2 regions of the Thalassotalea sp. PS06 genome follow, and region 1 is predicted to be linked to the other one. Evidence: predicted binding sites of a transcription regulator. Region 1 holds the regulator's gene; the other holds the start of a gene.

Region 1 (3,269 bases):
GATCTTCAAGTACTCGCAATGCAACGGACTTACCTGAACCTGAACGGCCACTGACGATTAGCAATTTCATTGAAGCTTCCTTAGTCTTCCTGACCCGTGGCTATCTTAAATAATTGCTCGGAGCTTTTACACCGACGCAAGCGCTTAGCATTGCTTTTATCCCCAAGAAAAGCAGCAATGGCTGCCAGGGTTTGCAAATGTTGCTGGCAATGGTCTTCGGGAACGAAAAGCGCAAAGAAAATATCTACAGGTTGGTCGTCAATTGCATCAAACGAAACCGGTTTTTCGGTCGTCACTAAAACGGCAATGATTTGCTGATGCTGCTGTAAGCGCCCATGGGGAATTGCGATACCTTTACCAATACCTGTACTGGACAGCTTTTCCCGGGCAACCAAGGCGTTTAATAATTCTTTTTCCGTGGCATTTTTAAACGCATTTGCCGCGATTCGACTAATTTGTTGTAGCACACCCTTTTTACTGGTTCCCGGTACTGCACACACAGTACAGTCCGGGGATAATAATTGTTCTAATTTCATTGGGTTATATAGTTAATGTTTCGATATTTTTTCTTTGTGTTTAATCACTTGCCGATCGAGTTTGTCGATTAAGCTATCTATCGCGGCATACATATCCTGATGTTCTGAGGAAGCGTGGATTTCGCCACCATTTACATTGACGGTGGCTTCGGCAATTTGCTGGAGTTTTTCGACGGTCAGTACCACATAGACATTATTTATGTGGTCAAAATGTCGCTCTAGCTTTTCAAATTTACTATCCACAAATCCTTTTAAAGAGTCCGTAATCTCAACATGGTGACCTGACAAATTAATTTGCATTTTTCGGCTCCTCAGAACGGTTTTGGCTGTTAAAGTAAGCTCTTCCTCTGATTTGAGGGCGGGATTGCCAAGGATTCCCGATATTTAGCAATAGTTCGACGGGCGACATTAATGCCTTGATCGGCAAGAAGGTCGGCAATTTTACTATCGCTTAGTGGCTTACTTGGTATTTCTGCATCCACCATTTTTTTAATCAGTGCCCTGATCGCAGTGGATGAACATTCGCCGCCATTTTCAGTACTGACATGGCTGGAGAAGAAATATTTTAATTCGAAAATGCCCCGTGGGGTGTGCATGTATTTTTGAGTGGTAACCCGGGAAATGGTTGATTCGTGCATATCAACGGCTTCGGCGATGTCATTCAGGACCATAGGGCGCATGGCCTCTGGACCATATTCAAAAAATGCCTGTTGTTGCTGAACGATACAATTGGAGACTTTCAGCAAGGTATCATTACGTGATTCCAGGCTTTTGATGAACCATTTCGCTTCTTGTAAATGAGAACGAATAAATTGACTATCACTGGAAGATGTTGAGCGGGCAAGGGCTGCATATTGGTTATTGATTGCCAGTTTTGGCGCACTGTCAGCGTTTAGCTCTACCACCCAGCGGCCACCTTTTTTAAACACGCTAACATCTGGGATAACATATTGGTCGTCACTTTCATTAATGACATCACCCGGCCGCGGGTTTAAAGAATGGATTAGACGCATGGTCTCTTTGAGTTGTGGCTCTTTGAGCTTGGTTTTGCGCATGATTTGTCGAAAATCGCGTATCGCCAATAAATCGATATACTTATCGATTAGCATTTTCGCTTCTTCCAGATAAGGGGTATCTTTGGCAAATTGATTCAACTGGATAATCAGGCACTCTGCAATTGAGCGAGCCCCAACACCGATAGGATCAAACATATTGATACGTTTAAGTACCGCCTCAACTTCATCAAGCTCGACCTCATCATTGCCCAGGCTTTCTAATACATCTTCACTGCTGATGGTCAAATAACCTTTATCGTCAATGGCATCAATGATGGCAATGGCGATGGATTTATCGGTTTCAGAAAATGGGGTTAGTTCCATTTGCCACAGCAGGTGGTCTTGAATTGAATCTTTGGTCTCACCCTGAAAAACGTAACTGTCATCTGCAGGCTGGGAACTTGCGGACGAAACCGAGGCACTATAAGAATCTTCCCATTGTGAATCGGTAGGTAATTCTTCAGGGATATTGTCGGTTTTCAGGGCATCACTGGTAGAGATTTCGTCGCCTTCGCCATTGACGTTACTGCTTGCTTCAAGCGAGTCAAGATTATTTGTTTCAGAATTGTCACTGTCAGCATTCAGGCTTGATTCGTCGACTTCCAGCAACGGGTTGCTATCCAGGGCTTCCTGGATTTCCTGTTGCAGGTCAAGCGTCGATAGTTGCAGCAACTTGATCGCTTGCTGCAACTGCGGCGTCATGGTTAAGTGTTGCCCCATTCGGAGCTGGAGACTGGGTCTCATCTGAGTCTACTTACTTCTTCCAATAATCAAAATTTATGTCTTCCGTATTTAACTATAGCGTGAATTTCTCACCTAGATAGACATCGCGTACTTGCTGGTTACTCAATACTTGTTCGGCGTTTCCTTCGGCGATCAATTCGCCGCGACTAACAATATAAGCATGTTCGCAAACATCGAGAGTTTCACGGACGTTATGGTCAGTAATGAGTACACCAATACCGCGTTGCTTTAAGTGCAGAATAATTTTCTTGATATCGCTAACGGAGATAGGGTCGACACCCGCAAAGGGTTCGTCCAGGAGAATAAAGTGCGGGTCAGCCGCTAAAGCTCGCGCAATTTCTACGCGTCTACGTTCCCCGCCAGACAAACTTTGCCCTGTATTATCAATAATATGACCTATATTAAACTCTTCAACCAGGCTTTCCAGTTTTTCTTCACGACCATCATTATCTAAATCTTTTCGAGTCTGTAATATTGCCATGATGTTGTCGCGCACCGAGAGTTTGCGAAAAATTGATGCTTCCTGGGGCAGGTAACCTATACCTTGCCGCGCTCTTTCATGCATCGGCAAAAGTGTCAGGTCTTCCTCATCGAGAGTAACGGAACCGGAATCACTGGGAACCAGACCTACAATCATATAGAACGACGTTGTTTTTCCGGCACCATTTGGACCAAGCAATCCAACCACCTGGCCGGCACTCACCGCGAGGCTCACATCTTTAACCACCTGACGATTTTTATAGGATTTTGCCAGGTGACGGGCTTCTAAACGATTTGCCACGCTATTGCTCCTCACCTGACTCAGTGTTCTGCTGTTGTTCTTCGTTCTGCTCTGGCTGTTGCTGTTCATCTTCAGGTTGTTGTTCGCTACCTGACTTTTGCGGCTCGTCCTTTTTCTCTGGTTGCAAAATGGTGGTCACCGTATCATCAAGAC
Region 2 (3,269 bases), 220 kb from region 1:
ATGCTGAAGCAATAAAGCCTTTGGTGGCATTGAAACAACAGCAGGGCGAGAAATTGAAACTGGCGACGGTTTTTCCTTACAGTTGTCATTACTATCAATTACTCGACTGGCTTACCAATGCGGGAATTGACCTTGAACAGATTGAAATTCTGATCATTCCTCCGGGTAACATGACCACGGCACTGAAACTTGGCCACATTGATGGTTTTTGTGTCGGTGGCCCCTGGAATGCGTTTGCCGTTCGTGCCCATCTTGGTTTTACCGGTGTGACGTCGTCAGATATCTGGGTGGATTTTCCAGAGAAAGTACTTGGCATGCTTGCCAGTTGGCAGCTGCAAAATCCGCAAACCTGTAAAGCGCTAGTACAGGCATTAAATGAGGCATGTCACTGGCTTGAATCCATTCCCAATCGCTTTGAAGCGGCGCAGATTCTGAGTCAGTCTCAGTATCTGAACATGGATTTGAATATTATTGCGCCATCCTTGTTAGGTAGTTGCCTGACTTTTAAGGACTTGCCGCCCCGGCAAATCGACACCTATAACCAGTTCGCCGATTCCGAGTCATTGCAATTGAATTGTCCGAATATTGAAGATGGCCGTTGGTTGCTTGAAGCGATGCAAAAAGCCGGGCATTTAGCCGATCCCGAACAAGCCGCCGCACAACTGCCACATATCTACCGTCCGGATTTATTCCAGCAATATTTTGAATAATACCAATCCCATTAAATTATTGCTCACTCAGTGAGAATTTAAAGGCTTTTAGACAAGGCTTTGATTGCAGAGAATGGTTATTCCATTGTCAAAATCAGTAACGCGGGATAAACGCCTTTAAAACTCACCCGTAGGGAGTTAGTGAGAGGCCCATTTACGGCCCTATATTTCATTAATATAGAATGACTATATCAATAAAATCTATGTTGTAACTGAACCTCGGCCCTAACTCTGAGTTGTACACAAACTTAGTGGAATTGGTATAATTTGCACCAAGATCGTTAAAGTTCTTGCACTCTAAGGATGCAAAACCGGGAGTATTTACTCTAATGAAATTAGGGTTTTATCTCCCAGCCCAATAAAAATAAGGGTTTTATAATCTTGGCATTCTATATGCATTATTAAATTCAGGTGCAACAGCGTACCTTTAATCGCCCCAAGAGGCATTGGCCGGAAAACGGCACACTAAAAATTAATCAACTAATAGAACTGCAACGGCGTAGTCTTTCATTAGTTTGGCATCGAGGCCTGACGCAACTTTTCTCTTTTGTGGGAATGGTGGCGGCAGGCTTTTTTATTTGGAGAAAATTATGTTTCAACTTAAACAAACGAGTTCAAACAAAATGTTCAAACGAATAAGCCATACATTTACTATGGCTATCGCAGCGTTCAGTTTTGTTGTTTCTACTTCCACTACTGCCGAAGAGTTAGGTTATCCAGAAAAAGAAGAACTGACCTTTGGTTTTATTAAATTAACCGATATGGCACCTATCGCCATTGCCTATGAAAAAGGCTTTTTTGAAGACGAAGGTTTATACGTCACTATCGAAGCTCAGGCTAACTGGAAAGTATTGCTTGATGGTGTAATCGATGGTCGTTTGGACGGCGCTCACATGCTTGCTGGTCAGCCAATTGCTGCCACCATAGGTTATGGTACTAAAGCCAACATCATCACCCCTTTCTCGATGGATCTGAATGGTAACGGTATTACCGTTTCTAACGAAATCTGGAAACAGATGAAAGGTAATATCCCTAAGCAAGCTGACGGTCGTCCTGTTCACCCAATCAAAGCTGACGCGCTAAAGCCGGTTGTTGATAAGTTCATCGACGAAGGTAAGCCGTTCAACATGGGTATGGTGTTCCCGGTTTCTACTCATAACTATGAGCTGCGTTACTGGTTAGCCGCTGGTGGTATCCACCCAGGTTACTATGCACCGCACAAAGGTGACACTTCAGGTCAAATCGACGCCCAGGCGCTTCTTTCTGTAACTCCGCCACCGCAAATGCCTGCAACCTTAGAAGCGGGAACTATTTATGGCTACTGCGTTGGTGAACCTTGGAACCAGCAGGCTGTTTTCAAAGGTATCGGGGTACCGGTTGTAACCGATTATGAAATCTGGAAAGACAACCCTGAAAAAGTTTTCGGTATCACTGAAGAGTTTGCTGAGAAATATCCAAACACCACGATTCGTCTTACTCGTGCCCTTATCCGTGCCGCACAATGGTTAGATGCTAACGACAATGGTAACCGTCCGGAAGCGGTAAAAATTCTATCGGAATCTAAATATGTTGGTGCTGATTATGAAGTTATCGCCAACAGCATGACAGGTACATTTGAATACGAAAAAGGTGACAAGCGTTCGGTTCCGGATTTCAACGTATTCTTCCGTTATAACGCGACCTACCCATATTACTCAGACGCTATCTGGTATCTAACGCAAATGCGCCGTTGGGGTCAGATCAGTGAAGACAAGCCGGACAGCTGGTACAAAGAAGTAGCTGCCAAGGTTTATCGTCCTGACATCTATAAAAAAGCGGCTCAGTCGCTAATCGAAGAGAAAATTATCGATGCAGCACTATTCCCTGATTTCACTTCAGAAGATGGTTTCCGTGCACCACAAACGCACTTTATTGACGGCATCGTTTACGACGGTTCTAAGCCAAACGATTACATCAATAAGTTTTCAATCGGCTTGAAAGCTGGTGAAAAAATTTAATCTGGCCCGCGGCCGCTAACTCATGAAATTTACTGGGAGTATAAGATGAGTCTTTTAATCCGAAACCTGATCAACCTTAACCGGGAGCAGTCATTCTCTGATCAGAGTCTGTTACTGGCAGGGCAAAAACTGAAACTTGCGTTATTGCCGATCCTCGGGTTACTGGCCTTTTTATTGCTGTGGTCTCTGGCCGCCAATAATGTCACTACTTCCCTGGGTAAATTTCCTGGCCCTGGAGCGGTCGCAACTCAGTTTGACAACCTGTATCAGGAACACATGAATGAACGTGAAAAGGAGCAGGCGTTTTATCAGCGTCAGGAAAAACGTAACGCCGACCGCGTTGCCAAAGATCCGACTTACGTTGCAAAAATCCGCGCCTATACAGGTAAAGAAACCTTTTTGGATCAGATTATTACCAGTTTGAAAACGGTAATGAGCGGCTTCCTTCTCGCCGCAGTTATTGCCATTCCTCTGGGTATTGCTATCGGTCTTAGCCAGACATTAAACCAGGCGATCAATCCGATTATTCAGGTATTTAAACCGGTATCACCTCTGGCCTGGC

The links. The regulator sigma-54, encoded in region 1, starts transcription at its own class of promoters, with help from an activator protein. The targets are predictions, from matches to a motif close to GTTGGCACGNNNNTNGNNT.
Region 2: a site for sigma-54 is predicted at 1,091-1,109, ahead of FNC98_RS01510 (CmpA/NrtA family ABC transporter substrate-binding protein). Genes of this name have one in related genera too.

The regions. Positions count from the first base shown of each region.
Region 1 is NZ_CP041638.1:553,271-556,539, forward strand. Features, by position in the region: gene rapZ (RNase adapter RapZ) at 1-70, opposite strand, end outside; gene ptsN (PTS IIA-like nitrogen regulatory protein PtsN) at 81-536, opposite strand; gene hpf (ribosome hibernation promoting factor) at 549-836, opposite strand; gene FNC98_RS02410 (RNA polymerase factor sigma-54) at 866-2,335, opposite strand; gene lptB (LPS export ABC transporter ATP-binding protein) at 2,388-3,116, opposite strand; gene lptA (lipopolysaccharide transport periplasmic protein LptA) at 3,118-3,269, opposite strand, start outside.
Region 2 is NZ_CP041638.1:336,171-339,439, forward strand. Features, by position in the region: gene FNC98_RS01505 (CmpA/NrtA family ABC transporter substrate-binding protein) at 1-710, shown strand, start outside; gene FNC98_RS01510 (CmpA/NrtA family ABC transporter substrate-binding protein) at 1,364-2,707, shown strand; gene FNC98_RS01515 (ABC transporter permease) at 2,753-3,269, shown strand, end outside.